3 regions of the Micromonospora sp. WMMD558 genome follow, and region 2 is predicted to be linked to each of the others. Evidence: riboswitches for the same ligand, from Rfam matches in the RefSeq annotation. Region 2 holds a riboswitch; each other region holds the start of a gene.
What was found. Region 2 has a riboswitch for cobalamin ahead of cobN (cobaltochelatase subunit CobN). Riboswitches for the same ligand answer to the same signal wherever they lie in the genome.
Positions count from the first base shown of each region.

Region 1 (7,083 bases), 1.5 Mb from region 2:
AGGACGACGGCCGGCAGGAGCCGCCGGTGGTCGGCGCCGGTGAGGAACCGCACGGCGTGCGGCAGGATCAACCCGACGAAGCCGACCGCGCCGCTGACGGCGACCAGCGCCGCGGTCAGCAGCGCGGTGGCGACGAGCAGCAGCCAGCGCACCCGGGTGACCGCGACGCCGAGGGTCGCCGCGGCGTCCTCGCCGAAGGCGAAGGCGTTGAGCGCGCGGGCGTGGGCCGCCAGCAGGACGAGCACGACGGCCAGGACCGGTACGGCCCACGCCACGGCGGTCCAGTCGACGCGGGCCAGCGAGCCGGAGAGCCAGAACGTGAGGCTCTGGGTGGCGTGCGGGTCGGCGACCCACGTGACCACGAACGAGGTGGCGGCCGCGCAGAGCTGTGCGACGGCCACCCCGGCCAGCACCACCCTGGTCGGGGCGAGCGCGGCCCGCCGGCCGGACACCGCGACCACGACGGCGAACGCCGCGAGCGCACCGGCGAACGCGCCCCCGGTGAGGGCGGCGACCCCGCCGCCGAGGCCGACGACGAGGACCGCCACCGCGCCGAGGGACGCCCCGGAGGAGACCCCGAGCAGGTACGGATCAGCCAGGGGATTGCGGGTGACGGTCTGCATCACCGCGCCGGCCGCGGCCAGTCCTGCCCCGACCGCGGCGGCGCCGAGCACCCGCGGTAGGCGTAGCCGCCAGACGATGTGCTCGCGCAGCAGCGGGACGTCGGCGTCGACGATACCCAGGCGGTCGGCCACCACCGCCCACACCGTCGACACCGAGATGTCGGCCGGCCCGACGGTGACGGCGGCACCGATCGACCCCACCAGGCCCGCGAGCAGCAGGACCAGCAGCGTCCCGGTGCCGAACCGGTACCGGACGGCAGCGGCGGCTGCTGCCGGCCCGGCATCCCGGCCGGTTCCGACGGGGTGGCCGGTCTCGGCGGTGCGCGCCGCCATGGGGCTCAGCGGTCCGCTCCGGGAAGCTGTACCACTCCCTCGGCGAGCGTCTCGATCCCCTGCACCACGCGCACGCCGGCCGAGGTCGACGAGAACGGGATGACGACGAACCGCTGTCCGGCCACCGCGGGCAGGTTCTTCAGCGTGGGGTGCTGGGTCAGGAACGCCTTCTTCGCGGCGGCGGCGTCCCAGCTCGCGTCGACCAGCACGATCACATCGGGGTTCCGCTCGATGGCCGTCTCCCAGCTGGTGTCGGCCCAGCTTCCGGCGAGGTCACCGAAGGTGTTGCGCACCCCCGCCGCTGACATGATCATGTTGGGGCTGCCGCAGCAGGCACCCACGCTCGGCGCGTCCGTGCCGGCGTCCCACCACAGCACGGACACCTGGCCCGCGCCGTCGAGCCGGGCGGCGGCCGCGGTGATCCGGGCCCGTTGGTCGGCGATGAGCTTCTCGGCCCGCTCCGGCACGCCGAAGACGGCGGCGACGTCCCGGATCTCGGCGAAGACGTCGTCGACGGTCAGCGTGGCCGGTCGGTGCTGCTTCGGACAGCCCGCCGGGGACAGGTAGGTACCGATGCCGAGTCCCGCGAGCGCGGCGCGGTCGCCGACGCCCTCGTCTCCGAAGGCACTGTGGAACGAGGCGTAGACGAAGTCCGGCTCCGCGTCGAGCAGCGCCTCCTTCGACGGGTACTTCTCCGACAGCACCGGAATCGAGGCGTACGTGGCGGCGTGCTCGGGCAGGATCGCGTCGTCCAGGTACGCCGTGCCCGCCAACCGGTCGCCCAGACCGAGCGCCAGCATGATCTCGGTGGCGGGCTGGTTGAGGGTGACCGCCCGCTTCGGCGGCGCGGCGACGGCGACCGGGGTGCCGCAGTTGGTCACCGTGACCGGCGCGGCCGACGCCCCGGCCGTGGGCGTGTCGTCCGTGGCGCAACCGCCGAGCAGGACGAGCAGGATGGACAGTGGCGCGGCAACGCGCCGGGACAGGGTGGGCCGCATCGCGCGCACGCGCATCGGGACCGCCTTCCAGCACCTCGTGGACGGGTCATCGCTGTGCCGTGGCCGGTCTCCTGGCTGACGGGAGGTACGTCCGTGGCCGGCCTTCCCAGGCGCGTGGCGCCCAGTGACCTCGCAAGCGACGAGGGCCGCGGACTTCCCGATCACAGTGGCGAGGGCCGCGCCGGCATCGCACCGGCTTCCCGAACACCACGGCAGCGTCACCCTAGCCTGTCGGCCGTCGCCTCGTCACGGTGACGAACGCCATCTCCGATCGTCGGGTGGAGACGTCCCGCGGACGCAGGCCGATCAGGGCCTCATCCCGTGCGTCGTGCGTCGGCAGGAAGGCCACGGGCGGTAGGCGTCACCGTCGACGACGGCTTCTGACCAGTGGTCGGCGGTGGGCGGCCGGATCGTCGGCCAGCACTGCGGTGAGACGCTCACAGACGCAGTCGGCCGGGCTCGCGTCGGCGAGGATCTCCTCGATCCGCGCCAGACGGGCCCGCGCCTCCCGCAACTCGTGCTCCAGCCGGGTCGCCCGGGCGGCGCGGGCGCCGACCTGGCGGCGGGAGGCGTCCAAGCGGTCGAAGTCCTCCGGCCGTACCGCCACCCAGTCGGCGCCGTCCACCACCACCGCGACCCTGTCGATCTTCTGGCCCATCCGTCACCTTCTCGTCGCGCGCGGACATCCCGCTGCCGCGACGGCGCGCCGTCCCGCAGGACGGACGCGCCGGCCACAATCGCTCATCGCCCCATACGATAGACAACGGTGCTGGTTCGCCGTGTCCACAATGCGCACGGCGTCGTAAGAGGGAACCCGGTGCGAGCCCGGGACTGCCCCGCAGCGGTGAGTGGGAACGACCGCCGTCATCAAGCACTGGACCGCGAGGTCTGGGAAGCGACGGCCAGTAGGCGACCGTACCGGTCACGCCCGCGAGTCCGAAGACCTGCCCGCACCGCGCACGCCACCCGGCGTGTGCCGCCGACGGTCTCTCGGGACGGCCGGGGCGGAAGCCGGTACGTCGCCGTACCCCTTCCCTCCCTGCCCTCCCGCACGGCCTCGGGCACTTCGAGGGAAGGATCCCATGAGTACCGCATTCGGTCAGAGCACCGTGCTCGGTTACCCGCGTATTGGCGGCAACCGTGAGCTGAAGAAGGCCGTCGAGGCCTACTGGGCGGGCAGAATCGACGCCGAGGATTTGGCGAAGACCGCTGCCGCACTGCGGGTGGAGGTTTGGCGTACGCTGCGTGACGCGCGCCTGGACGCGATCCCGTCCAACACGTTCTCCTACTACGACCACCTGCTCGACACCGCCGTCGCCGTCGGGGCGATCCCGCACCGGTTCGCCCGGCTCGGCCTGTCCGACCTGGACACCTACTTCGCCATGGCCCGCGGCGCCGACACCGAGCCAGCGCTGGAGCTCACCAAGTGGTTCGACACGAACTACCACTACCTGGTCCCGGAGGTCGGCCCCGAGACGGTCTTCGCCGCGAATCCCGCCAAGGCGTTGAACGAGTACCGGGAGGCGCGCGACCTGGGTGTCCTGACCCGCCCGGTGCTGGTCGGGCCGGCCACCTTCCTCCTGCTGGCCAAGCCGACCGAGCCGGGCGGCGAACCGTTCGACCGGTTGACCGATCTGGTCGACGTGTACGCCGATCTTCTGCGTTCCCTCGCCGCCGCCGGTGTGCAGTGGGTGCAGCTGGACGAACCCGGCTACGTCGCCGACCGGAGCGCCGCCAAGATCGAGGCGCTGCGGGAGGCCTACACCCGGCTGTGCGCGGTGGAACAACGGCCGGCGATCTTCGTCGCCACCTACTTCGGTGATCTGGGGGACGCCCTGCCGGCCCTGCTCGACACACCTGTCGAAGCGGTCGGTCTGGACCTGGTCGCCGGGCCCGGCAACCTGCAGCGGCTCGCCGGTGCGGGTCCGCTGCACGGCAAGACGATCGTCGCCGGTCTCGTCGACGGCCGCAACATCTGGCGTACGGATCTGCGCGCGGCGGTCGCCTTCGGCGCCGTCGTCACCGGGCTCGCCGACCACGTTGCGGTGTCCTCGTCGTGCTCGCTCCTGCACGTGCCGGTGGACCTGTCCGCCGAGACCGCGCTCGACCCGGCGCTACGCCAGCGGCTGGCCTTCGCCCGGCAGAAGGTCGACGAGGTCGTCCTGCTGAGTCGTGCCCTGCGCAACGGCACCACGTCCCTGCCCGAGCGGCTACCGCCCACTCCGGCGACGTGGCGCAACGAAGCCGTACGCGGCCGGCTCGCCGCGCTGCGTTCCACGGACCGGCAGCGTGGCGCCTACCCGGAGCGTGCGGCGGCGCAGCAGGCCCGGCTGAGCCTGCCGCCCCTGCCGACCACGACCATCGGCTCGTTCCCGCAGACCGGCGAGCTGCGCAAGGCTCGCGCCGAGCACCGCGCCGGCCGCCTCGACGACGCCGCCTACACCGAGCGGATGCGCGCCGAGGTGGAGCACGTCATCCGGTTCCAGGAGCGGCTGGGCCTGGACGTGCTCGTGCACGGCGAGCCGGAACGCAACGACATGGTCCAGTACTTCGGCGAGCAGCTGGACGGGTTCGCCGCCACCGAGCACGGTTGGGTGCAGTCCTACGGCTCCCGCTGCGTCCGTCCGCCCATCATCTACGGCGACGTGGCCCGCAGGGCATCGATGACAGTCAGCTGGTCGACCTACGCGCAGTCGCTGACCGACCGGCCGGTCAAGGGCATGCTCACCGGCCCGGTGACGATTCTGGCCTGGTCGTTCGTCCGCACCGACCAGCCGCTCGCCGACACCGCCGACCAGGTGGCACTCGCCCTGCGCGACGAATGCCGCGACCTCGAGGCGGCCGGCATCCGGGTGATCCAGGTCGACGAGCCGGCGCTGCGCGAGACGCTGCCCCTGCGCGGATCCGACCAGAAGGCGTACCTGGACTGGGCGGTCGGCGCGTTCCGCCTGGCCACCTCCGGCGTCGCCGACGACACCCAGATCCACACCCACCTGTGCTACTCCGAGTTCGGCGAGGTCATCACCGCCATCGACGCCCTCGACGCCGACGTCACCAGCATCGAGGCGTCACGCTCGAGGATGGAGGTCCTCGACGACCTCGCCGCGATCGGCTACCGCCGCGGCGTCGGGCCCGGCGTCTGGGACATCCACTCGCCCCGGGTGCCGCCACGTGCCGAGGTCGTCGACGCGCTACGCCGGGCCGTGGCGGTGGTACCAGCCGAGCGGCTGTGGGTGAACCCGGACTGCGGACTCAAGACCCGCGGCTACCCCGAGGTCGAGGAATCCCTGGAACACCTGGTCACCGCCGCCGCCGAGCTTCGCGGCACCTGACCCGCCGGGCCGGGCGGGACGACGCGTCCCGCCCGGCCCGCCCGCGACCGGTCTCGGTTCAGTCCTTCAGCGGGTACGGGACGAAGGTGCTCCGGTTCTCGTCCAGGTCGAGCCGGCGGCTGATCGGCGCGGCGGCCCGCTGCGGGCAGGTCATCCGCTCGCAGGTCTTGCAGCCCGGGCCGATCGGCGTGGCCGCCTCCGCCGCGTGCAGGTCCATCCCGGCGGAGTAGACCAACCGGTCGGCATGCCGCGTCTCGCAGCCCAGGCCGATCGCGTAGACCTTTCCCGGCTGGTTGTAGCCGCCGTGGTGACGGGTGATGGTACGGGCGATCCACAGGTAGCGTTGCCCGTCGGGCATCGCGGCGACCTGGACAACCACCCGCCCGGGCGAGCTGAACGCCTCGTAGACGTTCCACAGTGGGCAGGTGCCGCCGGTGTGGGAGAACGGGAAGCCGGTGGCGGACTGTCGCTTGGACATGTTGCCGGCCCGGTCGACCCGGACGAATGAGAACGGCACCCCACGTGCGCGGGGGCGTTGCAGGGTGCTGAGCCGGTGGCACACCGTCTCCCAGCCCATCGCGGAGTGCTGGGTGAGGAGGTCGATGTCGTACCGGCGCTGCTCCGCCGCCGCCAGGAACCGCTCGTAGGGCAGGATCAGCGCGGCGGCGAAGTAGTTCGCCAGTCCGACCCGGGCAAGGATCTGCGTCTGGACGTCGTCGAACCGCTCCTCCTCCACGATCTCGTCGATCACGTCGGCGAACTCCAGCAGCGCGATCTGCGCCGCCATCCGCATGGCCTCCTGTCCGGCCCGCAGCGACGCCGACAGGTGCAGGGTGCGCGTCTGCGGGCGGTAGCGGTGCAGTTCGTCGCCGAGCGAGGCGGCGTCGTCGCGGCGGACGTGGACGCCGTGTCGCTGTGCGAGCCGGTCCTGAAGCGCGGGTCGCACCTCGCCTCGGCGAAGTCCGATGCTCGTGGCCAGACGCTCCGCCGCCTCGTCCAGATCCGGTACGTAGTTCTGCCGCCGGTAGAAGAACTCGGTCACCTGGTCGTGCGGACTGCGCCCGATCGTCTCGCGGTCGCCCAGCAGCTCGGCGAGTTGCTCGTCCGCCTGCCGGTACCGCCGGTGCAGGTCGATGACGGCCTCGGCGACCTCGGGCAGCCGGGTGGCGAGTTCGGTGAGGTCGGCGACACCTGCCCGGCCAGGGAGCGCCTCGCGCAGCCCGGCCACGAGCCTCGGCGTGTCCCGCGGCGCGAAGACGGTCGGATCGACGCCGAACACCTCGGTGATGCGCATGAGCACCGGGACGGTCAGCGGCCGTGAATCGTGTTCGATCTGGTTGAGATAGCTGGGCGAGATGTTCAGCAGGCGGGCCAGGTGCGACTGGCTCAGAGCGCGATCCTCGCGCAGCCGGCGCAGCCGGGCGCCCGCGAAGGTCTTGGTCATCGCCCGCACCTCCCCGCTGCTCGTACGCCGGTCCGACAGCAATTGGCAGGCTGCAAATATACCGCTTCGCAACTTCGCAAAATGCGGCGGAAAATTTCCAGAAATTGGCTCGTTCCGTCCCTCGACCCGCTGTCCAGGGCGTGTGAGCGTTGGCGACACCCCGGGGCCGGCATCGAGGTCCACCGCAACGCACGGCAGGTGCCGAGCGCCGGCGCCATCGAACTCCGAGGAGATGACATCATGCAGAACGCCGTTGAGCAGTTGCGCACCGAGTGGGAGACCGATCCCCGTTGGCAGGGCGTGCGGCGCAGCTACCGCGCGGAGGACGTGGTGCGCCTGCGCGGGGCGATCCA
Region 1 is NZ_CP186061.1:5,829,917-5,836,999, forward strand. It holds gene ACN26Y_RS27630 (iron chelate uptake ABC transporter family permease subunit) at 1-956, opposite strand, end outside; gene ACN26Y_RS27635 (ABC transporter substrate-binding protein) at 962-1,969, opposite strand; cobalamin riboswitch at 1,999-2,181, opposite strand; gene ACN26Y_RS27640 (hypothetical protein) at 2,316-2,612, opposite strand; cobalamin riboswitch at 2,708-2,920, shown strand; gene metE (5-methyltetrahydropteroyltriglutamate--homocysteine S-methyltransferase) at 3,037-5,286, shown strand; gene ACN26Y_RS27650 (short-chain fatty acyl-CoA regulator family protein) at 5,345-6,730, opposite strand; gene aceA (isocitrate lyase) at 6,971-7,083, shown strand, end outside.
Region 1: it holds a riboswitch for cobalamin, as region 2 does, so the genes downstream of both, metE (5-methyltetrahydropteroyltriglutamate--homocysteine S-methyltransferase) here and cobN (cobaltochelatase subunit CobN) in region 2, are expected to answer to the same signal.

Region 2 (7,083 bases):
GTCGGGCGCGGCCGGGTCGCAGGCGAAGCGGCAGCCCACCACCCGGTCGACCGGGGGCAGCAGCGCGGCCAGGGCGCGCACGGCGGTGGACTTGGCGGTGCCCTTCTCACCCCGGACGAGCACCCCGCCGATGGCCGGGCTGACCGCGTTGAGCAGCAGGGCGAGCCGCATGTCGTCCATGCCGAGGACCGCGGAGAACGGATAGGTGGTCACCGCGCCGCCCTCCGTTCGCGACTGCGGGGCTCGCAGGCCCGGCTCACTCCTCGCGCTCACCGCTGGTCCTCCAGGTCGCCCTCGCTGGCCAGGTACGTCTCGCGGAGCCGGTCCAGGGTGCCCGGATCGGGCTCGGCCCACAGGCCCCGGTCGGCGGCCTCCAGCAGCCGCTCGGTGATGCCGCGCAGCGCCCACGGGTTCGACGTCTCCAGGAACGCGCGGGTCTCGTCGTCGAACAGGTACGCCTCGGCGAGGCGCTCGTACATCCAGTCGTCCACGACGCCGGCGGTGGCGTCGTAGCCGAACAGGTAGTCCACGGTGGCCGCCAGCTCGAACGCGCCCTTGTAGCCGTGGCGGCGCATCGCGGCGATCCAGCGCGGGTTGACCACCCGGGCGCGGAACACCCGCCGGGTCTCCTCGCCGAGCGTGCGGGTACGGACGTCGTGCGGCATCGCCGAGTCCCCGACGTACGCGGCCGGAGCGGCGCCGGTGAGGTGGCGGACCATCGCCACCATCCCGCCGTGGTACTGGAAGTAGTCGTCGGAGTCGACGATGTCGTGCTCGCGGGTGTCCTGGTTCTTCACGGCGACGGTGATGCGGGCGAAGGAGCGTTCCATGTCGGCGCGCGCCTCCCGCCCGTCGAGTCCGCGCCCGTACGCGTAGCCGCCCCAGACGGCGTACACCTCGGCAAGGTCGGCGTCGCTGCGCCAGTTCCGGGCGTCGATGAGCGGCAGCAGCCCGGCCCCGTACGCCCCCGGCTTCGACCCGAAGATGCGCGCGGTGGCCCGGCGCTCGTCGCCGTGCTCGGCGACGTCGGCGTCCACGTGGGCCTTGACGAAGTTGTCGGCGGCGGGCTCCGCCAGCGCCGCGACCTGCCGGACCGCGTCGTCGATGAGCGCCACGACGTGCGGGAACGCGTCGCGGAAGAAGCCGGAGATGCGGACGGTGACGTCGACGCGGGGCCGGCCCAGCTCGGCGAGGGGCACCACCTCGACGCCGGTGACCCGGCGGGACCGGTCGTCCCACAGCGGCCGGCAGCCGAGCAGCGCCAGCACCTCGGCGATGTCGTCGCCCTGCGTGCGCATCGCGCTGGTGCCCCACACGGTGAGGCCGACCGACCGCGGGTACGCGCCGGTGTCGGCGAGGTGCCGGGCGAGCAGCGAGTCGGCCAGGGCCACACCCACGTCCCAGGCGTTGCGGCTTGGGATGGCCTTCGGGTCGACGGAGTAGAAGTTGCGCCCGGTGGGCAGCACGTTGACCAGGCCGCGGGTGGGCGAGCCGGACGGGCCGGGCGGTACGAAGCCACCTCCGAGCGCGCCCAGCACCCGGTCGATCTCGTCGGTGGTGCGGTCCAGCCGGGGCACCAGTTCGGTGGCGGCGAAACGCAGCACGGCGGCGGCGTCCGGGACCGGCCGGCCGGTGACCTCCTCGACGACGGCATCGGCCTTGCCGGCGTCCCAGCCGAGCGTCTCCATGCCGACCACGAGCCGGCGGGCCAGGCCTTCGACGAGGTCGACGGCGTCGGCGGCGGTGACGGCCGGCCCGTCGACCGCCTCGGTGAGCGCCGCGGGCAGCGCCACCCGCTCGCCCGGCGACGCGAGCAGCGCCTGCTCGTCCAGGCCGTAACCGGCGGCGAGCGCCTGGCGCAGGCCGGGCAGGGCGCGGGCGCCGCCCCAGACCTGCGGGGCGCGCAGCACGGCGAGCACCAGGTTGACCCGCGCCTCGCCGGTCGGCGCGGCGGCCAGCACGTGCAGGCCGTCGCGGATCTGCACGTCCTTGACCTCGCACAGGTACCCGTCGAGGTGCAGCACGAAGTCGTCGAAGTCGTCGGCGGCCGGCATGTCGGCCTGGTGCAGGTCGTGGTGCAGCTCGGCGGCCCGCACCAGGTCCCAGATCTGCCCCTGCACCACCGGCACCTTGGCCGGGTCGAGGGCCTGCACGGTCGCGTACTCGTCGAGGAGCTGTTCCAGCTTCGCGAGGTCCCCGTACGTCTCGGCGCGGGCCATCGGCGGCACCAGGTGGTCGACGACGACGGCGTGGGCGCGGCGCTTGGCCTGCGTACCCTCCCCGGGGTCGTTGACGATGAACGGGTAGACCAGGGGCAGGTCGCCGAGCACGGCGTCCGGGGCGCAGTCGGCGGCCAGCCCGAGGCCCTTGCCGGGCAGCCATTCCAGGGTGCCGTGCTTGCCCAGGTGCACCACGGCGTCGGCGCCGAAGCCGCCGTCCGCGACCGGCGCCGACAGCCAGCGGTACGCGGCCAGGTAGTGGTGGCTCGGCGGCAGGTCCGGGTCGTGGTAGATGGCGACCGGGTTCTCGCCGAAGCCGCGGGGCGGCTGGATCAGCAGCGCCACGTTGCCGAAGCGCAGCCCGGCGAGCACGATGTCGCCGCCGTCGGTGTACAGCTCACCGGGCGGCTCACCCCAGTGCTCCCGCATCGCCTCCCGCAGCTCCGCCGGCACCTCCGCGAACCAGCGCCGGTACGTCTCCCCCGGCACCCGCGCCGACGCGGCGGCGAGCTGCTCCGGGGTGAGCCACTCCACGTCGTGGCCGCCCGCGGCGATGAGGGCGTGGATGAGCGTGTCCCCGTCGTCGGGGACCGGCGCGTCGCCCAGGTGGTATCCGGCGTCGGCGAGGGCGGTGAGCAACCGCACCGCGCTGGCCGGGGTGTCCAGGCCGACGGCGTTGCCGACCCGCGAGTGCTTCGTCGGGTACGAGCTGAGCACCACCGCGAGCCGCTTGTCGGCGTTCGGCACGTGCCGCAGCCGGGCGTGCCGCACGGCGATGCCGGCGACCCGGGCGGCCCGCTCCGGGTCCGGCTCGTACACCGACAGCCCGTCGGCGTCGATCCGTTTGAACGAGAACGGCACGGTGACGATCCGCCCGTCGAACTCGGGGATGGCCACCTGCATGGCCGCGTCCAGCGGGGACAGTCCGGCGTCGCTGCCGGCCCACTGCGCGCGGGTGCTGGTGAGGCAGAGCGCCTGGATCACCGGTACGTCGAGGGCGGCGAGCGCGCCCACGTCCCAGGCGTCCTCGTCGCCGCCGCCGGAGGCGTCGGCGGCGACCGCGCCACCGGCGGCGAGGACCGTGACCAGCAGCGCGTCGCAGCGGGCGAACAGTCCCAGCGGTCCGGCGCCGGCGGTCAGCCCGCGCAGCGAGCCGCAGAAGATCGGCAGGGCGTTGCCGCCGGCCGCCTCGACGGCGTCGGCGAGGGTGTCGACGAACGCGGTGTTGCCGGCCAGGGCGTGCGCCCGGTAGAAGACGATCCCGATGGTCGGCCGGTCCGGGTGGGCCGGCCGGTCGCCGTGGATCCCGTACGCCGGTGTGGGCGCGGGCGGGGCGAAGCCCTCGCCGGTGAGCAGCACCGTGTCGGACAGGAACCGGGCCAGCTGCGCCAGGTTCTCCGGACCGCCTTCCACCAGGTAGGACAGGGCCTCGGTGGCCACTCCGGACGGCACCGTGGAGACCGCCATCAGGTCCGCGTCCGGCACGCTCTCGCCGCCCAGCACGACCGTCGGCACGCCGGAGGCGAGCACCGCGGCCAGGCCGTCCGGCCACGCCGCCCGGCCGCCGAGCAGGCGTACGACGGCCAGGTCGGCGCCGTCGACCAGCGCCGGTACGGCGTCGGCCGCGACCCGGGCCGGGTTGGCCAGGCGGTAGTCGGCGCCGCTCGCGCGGGCGGCGAGCAGGTCGGTGTCGGCGGTGGACAGCAGCAGGATGGGCACGAGGGGGCTCCGGAGAGTGACGCCCGCCCCCCGGGGTGAGGCCGGTCGGGCTGGGGGCGAGGGATGGCTGCTCGGTCAGCGGATGCGGTGGGCCGGCGCGCGGCGCGACGGTGCGCCGGGGCCGGCGGCGAGCGGGCTCGTCAGGCGCGTGGTCGGCGCCGACCGGCCCGGCCGGTCAGGGCGAAGCGACCGGCCGGGCCGGTCGGGGCGACGCGTGCGGAGCGGCTGGGCGTCCGGGCGGGGCGGCGGCGGGCGCGTCGGCACGCGCGGAACGGATACGACGATCGTCGTCGATGGCGGGGACGCTGCGCGTCATCGGGTCCTCCTCGGGTGTCCACGCCCTGGGGTGCACCGACGGCCGAAGTATCCTGGCTCCCGGATCGACGCTCACCCCCGGCCTTCCAACCGCGCACGCGCGGCCGTGACTCGCGAGGGGGGATCGCTCCCCGGTGACAGTGGCGGGACCGCGCCGGAATCGCACCGGCTTCCTTCACTGCCGTCCGGCCGCGAATGCTGCCACACCTCCGACGGCCGGTCAACGCGGCCCACACGTGCCCGACGGTCCAGCTAGGATCGGTGTGATGGCGGACACCGACGGGGCGGCGAGCCCCGCCATCGAGTTCCATCACGTCGCCGGTCGGGTGTGGGCGACCCCTTTCGACCCGGATCCGGCCTGGGTCCGGCCCTCCGTCGCACTGGTCGCGGACGAGCGCGGCAGCGTGCTGGTCGACGCGGGCCAGAGCCCGGCGCACGCCGCCGAGATCCAGGTGGCGCTGCGGGCCGCCGGGCTCCCGGAGCCACGCTGGCTGGTCTACACCCACCACCACTGGGACCACGTGTGGGGCGCCTGCGCCTGGCCCGGCGTGGAGATCGTCGGCCACGTCACCGGCGCCGACCTGCTGCGCGCCGAGGCGGCCCGCCCGTGGAGCACCCGCTACCTGCGGGAGCAGGTCCGCGCCAACCCGCGGCTCGGGCCGAGCTTCCGGGCCCGGGCGCTCGCCGTGGACTGCTGGGACGACTTCGCGGTCCGGCCGCCCACGCGGACGTTCACCGACGGGCTGGACCTGCCCACCGGCGTCCTGGTCCGGCACGTCGGCGGCCACCACGCCCCCGACTCGACCGTGGTGGTCGACCCGGCCTCGGGCGTGCTGCTCCTCGGCGACAGCTGGTACCCGCCGCCGCTGCACCTGCGCTCGCCCGACGACGGGCCGGACCTGGCCCTGGTCCGCCGCCTGCTCACCGACGACGTCGGCTGGTACGTCTCCAGCCACAGCCCGACGATGACCCTCGACGAAGCGCGCGCCGCCGTCGCGGGGTGAGCGCCGGCGGGGCCGGCAGGACAGGCCCTAGCGGGCACGGCGCTCCGGGTGGGCCCGGTTCCAGGCCCGCATGCGCTCCGGGTACCCGGTCTTCGCGGCCTCGTACAACGGCAGGGCGAGCCGGTTCGCGAGGGCCGCCGCCACCCGGGGCGACCCGGTCCGGCGACGGATCCACTCACCGTCGTGGGCGATCGCCACCACCGTCGTGTTCGTCGCGGTCGTCTCCGGTTCCAGGTAGAACTCCACCCCGGTCCGGCTGGCCACGAACGCCTCCAGCGCCGCCAGATCCTCGCGGGTGGCCTCCCGGTCGAGCTTCGTCGCCGGTCCCTCGGACCCCCGGGTACGCGACCGCCGGCTGAACCAGCCCATGTGCGGCTCCCTCCCTCGGCGAACCTCCAGTTCAGCACGGTTTTCTGGCAGTCTCCTGCGAGCCCGGTGTGAGCCCCCTGGGCTAGGGCCTGGGCTAGGCTCGCGCGGATGCGCGAAGCGACCATGGACGCGGCACGGGACAACGCCGCCTGGTGCGACCTGGTGTGCCGCACCCACGGCCTGACCGGGGTGACCGACGCGGACGCCTGGTCGGTGCCGCGCCGCTCGCCGACCTGGTACCCGGACGCGGTCACCCTCCGCCCCGGGGTCGACGCCGCGACGCTGCTCGGCCGCATCGACGCCGGCCCGGGCGCGTCGGTCAAGGACAGCTTCGCCGATCTCGACCTCGCCCGGTTCGGCTTCCGGGTCCTGTTCGACGCGCACTGGATCCACCGACCGGCCGCCGCCGTCCACCGCCCGCCCGCCGCGCCGACGGCCGGCGCCGCCTCCGCTCCGCGGGTTCCCGCGGCACGGCCGGGCTCGCCGCTGACCCGGGTCACCACACCCGGGGGATTGGCCGGGTGGGCGGAGGCGCACGGCGGCGGGCCGCTGTTCCGCCCCGCCCTGCTCGGTGACCCGCGGGTCACCGTCCTGGCCCGCGTCGACGCGGGCGTGGTCGCCGGCGGCGCGGTCCTGCACCACGGTGGACGGGCGGTGGGCGTCTCCAACGTCTTCGCCCGCGCCGTCCCGCCGGAGGAGGTCTGGGCGGGCCTGCCGGGCAGCGCCGCACTGGTCGGCTACGAGTCGGGCGACGACCTGGCCGTCGCGCGATCGGTCGGCTTCCGCCCGGCGGGCCCACTGCGGGTCTGGCTGCGCGACTGACGCCGGCCCGGGCCGGGTCCGGCCGCACGACCGGGCCCGGCGCTCACCGCGACGGACGTCGGTCTCCGCGGCCGGACCGGGCTCGTCGGCCGTCAGTCGGCGGGTCGGCGGGTCACCGGCACCAGCGCGAGGGTCGGCAGCAGCAGGATCGGCACGACGAGCAGGGCGCGCAGCGTACCGACCCGGTCGCCGAGCAGGCCCAGCAGCGGCGGGCCGGCGAGGAAGGCGGTGTAGCCGATCACGGCGACCACGCTCACCCGGGCGGGGGCGCGGTCCTCCTCGTCGGCCGCCGCGCTCATCCCCACCGGGAAGCCGAGCGACGCGCCGAGCCCCCAGAGCGCCACGCCCACGACGGCCACCGGCCCGGAGCCGCCGAGCACCGCGATGCCCGCGCCGAGCACGGCGAGCAGGATCGTCGCGGTCAGCACGCGTACCCGGCCCCACCGGTCGAGGGCGAGGGTGCCGAGGGTACGGCCGAGCGTCATGCCCACGACGAACACCCCGAACACGGCGGCGCCGGCCGCCTCGCTGAGGTCGTACCCGTCGACGAAGGCGACCGCGACCCAGTCGTTGGCGCTGCCCTCGGCGAACGCCATGACCAGCACGAACAGTCCGATGAGCAGGGTCCGGGGCTC
Region 2 is NZ_CP186061.1:4,307,040-4,314,122, reverse strand. It holds gene ACN26Y_RS20560 (VWA domain-containing protein) at 1-273, opposite strand, end outside; partial or broken gene cobN (cobaltochelatase subunit CobN) at 270-3,944, opposite strand; cobalamin riboswitch at 4,300-4,429, opposite strand; gene ACN26Y_RS20550 (MBL fold metallo-hydrolase) at 4,520-5,257, shown strand; gene ACN26Y_RS20545 (hypothetical protein) at 5,285-5,626, opposite strand; gene ACN26Y_RS20540 (hypothetical protein) at 5,735-6,448, shown strand; gene ACN26Y_RS20535 (MFS transporter) at 6,541-7,083, opposite strand, start outside.

Region 3 (7,083 bases), 250 kb from region 2:
ATCCGAACAGTCGCTGCTCTTCGGCCACCCGTACCATCCCGCCCCCAAGTGGCGCAGCGGCGACCCGGACAGCTGGCGGGCGTACGCGCCGGAGCTTCGCTCCGCGTTCCGGCTGCACTGGCTCGCGGTGCCGGACGACCTGGTCGCGGGCGCCGGGCCGTTCGATGCGCTGCTGGCGGGCCTCGACCCCCCGCGCCCGCCGGCCGGGCACCGGGTGCTGCCCGTACATCCCTGGCAGCTGGCGCTGGTTCCGCCGGCACATCCCCGGGTCCGCCGGCTGGGCCCGGCCGGCGTCCCGGTACGCCCGACGGCGAGCGTCCGCACCCTCTACGCCCCCGAGGCCGACCTGTTCGTCAAGGCCAGCCTGCACGTGCGGATCACCAACTGCCTGCGCAAGAACGCGCGGTACGAGCTCACCGGAGCGGTCGCCCTGACCGAGCTGCTGTCCCGCCTGCCCATGCCGCCCGGGGTCGCGCTGCTCGCCGAGCCCGCCTATCGCACGGTCGACGCTCCGGACGCCGACGAGGCGTACGGCACGATCCTGCGCACCGGCCTGCGCCCCCACCTGGAGCCGGGGGACACCCCGTTGCTGGCGGCGGCGCTGGCCGCCACGCCGCTCCCGGTGGCGGACCCGGTGACCTGGTGGCGGGCGTACGTCGGGCTGCTGGTGCCGGCGGTGCTGCGCAGCTGGCTCCGGCACGGCGTCGTGCACGAGGCGCACCTGCAGAACGTGGTCGCGGTGCTCGACGCCGAACGCCGCCCGGTGCGGATGCTGCTGCGCGACCTGGAGGGGGTCAAGCTGGACACGAGCCGGTGGGCCGGCTGGCCCGCCGGCGTCCCGTCGCAGGCCGCGTATGGGCCCCGGGACGCCCGCCGCCGCGTCGTCTACTGCCTGTTCGTCAACCACCTGGCCGGGATCTGCGGCGCGCTCGCCGACGCGCGGCCGGGCATCGAGCCGCTGCTGTGGCGGGAGGTCGGTGCGGTGGTCGAGGCGGTGGCCGCCGACCTCGGCGATCCTCCCGAACTGCGTGCGCTGCTGCGCGGCGAGCCACTGGTGGCCAAGGCGAACCTCCTGGTCCGGTGGCGGCGCGACGCCGACCGCGCCGCGCCGTTCGTGCCGGTGCCGAACCCGTTCGGTGGACCGCGGTGACCCGGCCGGTGTACGTGCACGACCTCGACGGGCTGGCCGCGCACGTCCGGTCCGTCCGGGCCGCCCTGCCGCGCCGGGTCGAGCTGCTGTACGCCGTCAAGGCGAACCCGGACCCGGGTGTGCTGCGGACCCTCGCTCCGGTCGTCGACGGGTTCGAGACGGCCAGCCGCGGCGAGCTGCGGCGGATGGCCGAGGTGCTGCCCGGACTGGTGCCGGCCGCGTACGCCGGGCCCGGCAAGACCGACGAGGACCTCGCCGCCGCCCTGGCCGCCGGGGTGGACCGCGTCCACGTCGAGTCGCCGGCCGAGCTGCGCCGCCTCGGCGCGCTGGCCGCCGCGGCGGGCACGTCCGCCCGGGTGCTGCTCCGGGTGAACCTCCCGGTGGCCGCCCCCGGGGCGAGCCTGGTCATGGGCGGCGGGCCCAGCCCGTTCGGGATGGACCCGGCCGACGCGGTGGAGTGCGTCCGCCGTCCGCCCACCGGCGTCGAGGTGCGGGGCGTCCACGCCCACCTGGCCAGCGGGCTGGACGCCGCGCTCGCCGGGGCGGTCGCCGCCGCCGTGGTCCGCTGGTCGGTCGCCGAGGTGGGGGCCGCGGAGGTCGACGTGGGCGGCGGCATGGCCGTCGACTACGCCGACCCGGCGGCACGGTTCGACTGGGTGGGCTACAGCCGGGCGCTGGCGGACGTCCTCGACGCACACCCGCGGCTGCGGCTGCGCGTCGAGCCGGGGCGGTCGGTGACCGCCTACTGCGGGGCGTACCTCGCCGAGGTGGTCGACGTGAAGCGCTCGCACGGCGAGTGGTTCGTGGTGGTGGAGGGCGGCACGCACCACCTGCGCACGCCCGCGGCGAAGGGGCATCCGCAACCGTTCACGGTGCACCGTCGGCGGGACGCCGACGGTGCCCGCACCGACGGCGGGCCGGTCACCGTGGTCGGGCAGCTCTGCACCCCCAGGGACGTCCTGTCCCGGTCGACCACGGCGGGGCCGATCGGTGTGGGGGACGTGCTGGTCTTCGCCATGGCCGGGGCGTACGCCTGGAACATCAGCCACCGGGACTTCCTGCTGCACGAGCCGCCGGAGTTCCGGACCGGCGACCCGCACCGGGTGGCCGCCGAGTGGGCCGCCCGACCGTCCCGGTCCTGACCGGGCCGCCGGTGAGCCTCAGCGGCTCACGCCGGCGGCTTCGCCGGCCCGGCCAGTACCGACCGCCAGTGCCGCCACCGCTGAGCCGGGGACGTCAACACGCAGTCACCGCACGTTCCGCCGCCCGGAATGCGGTAGTAGAGGCAGCAGTTTCGCCGCACCAGGAACCACCGGACCCGGTTCGGATCCGGCCGGACCAGGGTGCCGGTGCCGGCAAGCGGCGGCAGCTCCAGCGCCCCCGCCAGGACCGCGCCGGCCCGCTCGGCGTGCGCCGGCGCGGCATCGGCGAGCACCCCGGCAGCGCCCGCCAGGGCGGAGGCGACGTTGCCCCACAGGACCTGCGGTGACAGTCGGAACCGGGCTCGGAATGCGTCCAGCAGCAGCCGCACCGGGCCCTGCGCCGCGGTCTCGACCAGCGCCGCCGAGACCGAACGATCGTCCAGGTCACCGGTGGGCAGCACGTCGAGCGGGCCGTGCGCGAGCGGCCAGGGCCCGGCTGTGGGTGGACGCCACCAGAGGTCTTCCGAGCCCGCGAGCGGCAGGGCACCACCCACGACAGCCGCCCCGAGCGGCGGGGACACCAGCCGCGCCGCCAGGCCCAGGAAGGTGACCGACGCGACGACGCGCACCGGTACGGCGTCCGCCGGCAGATCGCACCGCGTACGCAGCGTGGTGGCCGCCGCGTCCACCCGCTCGGCGAGGACGTCGCCGTCGAGCAGCTCGGTCAGTGGCCGCCAGCCCGCCCGGTCGGACCACGGGGACCAGGCGAAGAAGGGGCCCAGCACGGAGGCCGCCGCCAGCGCCTGCCGGGCGTCGCGTGGTTCGGACGGCGGTCGCGGCGGCGCTGCCACCTACCGGCCGGCGGCCACGGGCACCGGCTGCCGCGACAGGCGTGCGCCCCGCTCGGCCATCAGGCCGAAGACCAGACCGAGCGTCGTCCACACGACGAGTTGGGTGCCCAGCGACGCCAGCCGGAAGTTCCAGAGCAGGATCGGCGAGAAGCCTTCCGGGACCTCCTCGATCGAGGGCAGCAGCGCCAGCGCGAGCCCGACGACCAGGACGAACGCGCCGGCTCCGACGAGGCCCGCGTTCCAGGTGCCGAGCCGGGCGACCTGCGCTCGGCCGAGGTATCCGCCGAGCGCCACCCCGGCGAGCGCGATCACCATCATCAGGAAGAACAGCGAGGTGCGTCGACCGATGGTGTCGGGGTCGCCGGTCGCCGGCGGGTTGGCCGGGTACTTGAGCCACGGCACCAGCGCGACCACCACGAACCCGGTGAGCGCGACCAGCACCGCGGTCGCCCGCGGGCCGAACCGACCGATCCGCCCGTAGGCGGCGGCGAACACCATCGCGAAGATCCCGCCGAGGGCGACGGCGTAGATGAGCGACGCGGTGAGCAGGCCGACGGTGCTCTGCACCGTCCGGCTGATGCCCTCCGGCTCGCCGGCCACGGCCGGCTCCGGTGCGGCGTTGGCCTCCTCGAATGCGATCGCCTGGTCGATCGGACCTTCACCGACGAAGTAGGCGAACACGAATGCCAGGAGTCCGGCGGCGAGGCCGGCGAGCATGCCGCGGACGAGCAGGGCGCGGGGTGACAGCATGGTTTCGGACCCGCCCGTCAGTGGCAGGGGAAGCCGAGCAGGTGACGGCCGTCGTGCACGAACTCGTGCACGTTCGCACCGCTGACCACCTGGAAGACACCCTGCTCGGTGCCGACGAAGTAGAGCAGCACGAGGGCCAGCACCGTGCCGAAGAGCAGCCACGGCTGCAGCTCACGCCACGGAATGGCGACGGGCGGGGTGACCGGGCGGGGCAGGGCGGAAGACGGGCTGGACACGGGCAACCTCCTCGGGATCACGCGTCCCACAACGGGTTCCAGTGACGGTGGCGGGTCTGACTTCCGCGTCACCCCTTGCCTACCGGGTGGACGCGGTCACAGTGGCGCGACCGTGCCGGAATTGCACCGGCTTCCGCACACATCGTCGCCCCGGACGCTACGGTCGGCGACGCCACAATGTCAACTGTGGCCTCGCCGACCGCCGAGGGCCCGACCCCACTCCCCCGCCGAGCTGGCCGCTCTCCTCGCCCACGCGGAGCCGACGGCCGGCGCCGACCCGGCGGGGCCGTGACGGTCAGCTCCGCAGGCCGACCGGTGGGCCGAACCGGACCGGGACACCCGGCGAGTAGAGCACGCTGACCGGATGCGCCGTCGGCGGCGGAAGCCCGGCGGCGGTGACCAGCTCGTCGTCCAGATGCAGCAGCTCGGCCCGGTGCAACGGCCAGCGGGGGTGCCAGTTCGGCAGGTGCAGGGTGCGGCCCCACGCCCGGGTGTGCAGACCCCACCGGGCGGTGACGAAGTGCTCCAGCGGGGTCGGGTCGACGACCCGCTCGCCCACCCGGACCGCCATCCGGCTCGTCGTGCCGGCCGGACCGGGCCAGCGGCGCCGGAGCCGGTACGTGAGACGGTCACCATCGCGGTCCAGGCGCATCGCCGACCAGAGGTACGGCAGCCGCAGTGTCGCCCGGGCGACCAGCACCGGAACCAACCGGGACGCGTCGAGCGAGCGGAACACCACGGCACGCCGGCCGGTGTCGTCGACCGAGTACAGCCGCACGTTGGTCTCCCAGAAGGTGCCGAAGTACGGCACCCCCGGCCCTCGGCCCAGGCCCAGCCCCACCATGCGGAAGCCGATCAGACCGACGTAGGTCGAACCGTCCATCATGTCCGGTCGGGTGCCGGGCGGCAGCAGGGGCGCCACCAGATCCGGTGCGACCGCCCAGTGCAGGAAGGTGAGATCGTCCCAGCGCTGCCGCAGGATCGCTCGCGGAAACGCCTGCTCGGGCGCGCAGTCGACCGGCTCGATGTGCACACGTCCATCCTGCCCTGGGTGGGCGCCGCCGGGACGTACCGTGCCGGCCGGCTCCACCGCGAGGCGGCGGGACCGGTTGCCGGCTGCGGTCACGCCGCCGTGGTTCGTTGCCGGTGGGTGGCGTCGGCGTGGGGACGGCGGGCGGCGACGAATCCGAAGACGGCGGCGGTGAAGAACATCACGGTGCCGTAGATGGCCGGCGGCATGGCGATGTCGTTGTTGCCGAGCAGGGCCGGGCTCAGCGCGATCGTGATGGCCAGGGTCGCGTTGTGGATGCCGATCTCGAACGAGGACGCGACGGCTTCCCGGTGCCCGACGCCGGACAGGCGCGGCGCCGCGTACCCGATGGCCAGGCTGACCAGGTTGAACAGCAGGGCGACGAGGCCGACGGCGCCGACGGCGGCGGCGAGCTCGTCCTTGATGCCGATCACCGCGCCGGTGAGCACCACGACGAGGACCACGATGGAGAGAATCTTCACGGGGCGCTGCATGCGCGCGGCGAAGTCGGGACGGTGCCGGCGGACGGCCATCCCGATCGAGATCGGGATGAGGACCAGCGCGAACACCTGGAAGACCTTGTCGAACTGGAGGCCGATCGAGCTGTCCGAGCCGATGAACGCGGCCACGGACAGGTTGACGATCAGGGGCAGGGTGAACAGCGCGAGCACCGAGTTGACGGCGGTCAGGGTGACGTTGAGCGCGACGTTGCCCTTGAACAGGTGACTGTAGAGGCTGGCCGTGCTGCCGCCGGGCGAGGCGGCGAGCAGCATCATCCCGACCGCCAGCTCCGCGCGCAGGCCGGCGGCGACCACCAGGCCCAGGCAGATGACCGGCAGGACCAGCATCTGGCAGACCAGGGAGACGAGGACGGCCCGGGGGTAGGTCACGACGCGACGGAAGTCGTCCACGGTGAGGGTGAGCCCGAGACCGAGCATGACGATGCCCAGGGCGACGGGGAACAGCACGATCGACAAGCCGGTACTCATGGCGGTGGCCTCCTGATCGCGGTAGGCGAACGACCCCCGGATCGTCACACCGGGGCGGCGCGACCGTCATCTCGTGATGTGCGCACTCCGCGACGCCCGCCCGGGCCGGCGGCCCCGGCCCGGCCGGTTGGCCGGGCCGGGGCCGGCGTGCCGTCAGTGGCAGTGCCCGGCGTTCGCGGTGACCCCCTCGTACCGGTCGTGGTGGGGGAACTCGTTGACGTACCGCTGCCGGCCCAGCGGCGTCAGGTCCAGGTAGTGGTAGGTGGTGAGCACCGCGTCGAGACCGCGGCCGTACGTCGAGTAGGTGTGCAGGACCCGGTCGTCCGCGTCGGCGACGAAGACGCTCAGCCCGTGCGCCTCGCCGTGCAGGTGGTGCGCCAGCCCCTCCCGCTCCAGGGTCGCGCGGTCCTTGTAGTTGTACGCCACCGGCGCCACCGCCTCGTCGAGGGTGACGTGGAAGTCGTAGTTGAAGTCGCTGCCGTGGGACGAGTACCAGGGGAAGGTCCAGCCCATGCGGTCCTTGAACGGAGCGATGGACGACAGCGGCGCGCGGGAGACGGCGACGAACGTGGTGTCACCGGCGTGCAGGTGCGCGAGGTGGCCCAGGTTGTCGACCAGGAACGAGCAGCTCGTGCACCCCTCGCTCCAGCTCGGGTCGAACATGAAGTGGTAGACGACGAGCTGCCGTCGTCCCTCGAACATGTCGCGGAGCCGTACCGGCCCGTCCGGTCCCGCGAACCGGTAGTCCTTCTCGACGACGACGGCCGGCATCCGGCGACGCAGCGCGGTCACCTCGTCCCGCAGCCGGGTGAGGTGCTTCTCCCGGTCGAGCAGCTCCGTGCGGACGGCCAGCCACTCCTCCTGCGACACGACCTTCAGATCATCCATGTGCGGCACACCCTTCCGATCCAGGGAGAGTCACCATCACAGCACGG
Region 3 is NZ_CP186061.1:4,052,443-4,059,525, reverse strand. It holds gene ACN26Y_RS19385 (IucA/IucC family protein) at 1-1,150, shown strand, start outside; gene ACN26Y_RS19380 (alanine racemase) at 1,147-2,292, shown strand; gene ACN26Y_RS19375 ((2Fe-2S)-binding protein) at 2,319-3,077, opposite strand; gene ACN26Y_RS19370 (CbtA family protein) at 3,144-3,893, opposite strand; gene ACN26Y_RS19365 (CbtB domain-containing protein) at 3,911-4,129, opposite strand; cobalamin riboswitch at 4,162-4,321, opposite strand; gene ACN26Y_RS19360 (YqjF family protein) at 4,425-5,162, opposite strand; gene ACN26Y_RS19355 (bile acid:sodium symporter family protein) at 5,252-6,148, opposite strand; gene ACN26Y_RS19350 (DUF899 domain-containing protein) at 6,302-7,036, opposite strand.
Region 3: it holds a riboswitch for cobalamin, as region 2 does, so the genes downstream of both, ACN26Y_RS19365 (CbtB domain-containing protein) here and cobN (cobaltochelatase subunit CobN) in region 2, are expected to answer to the same signal.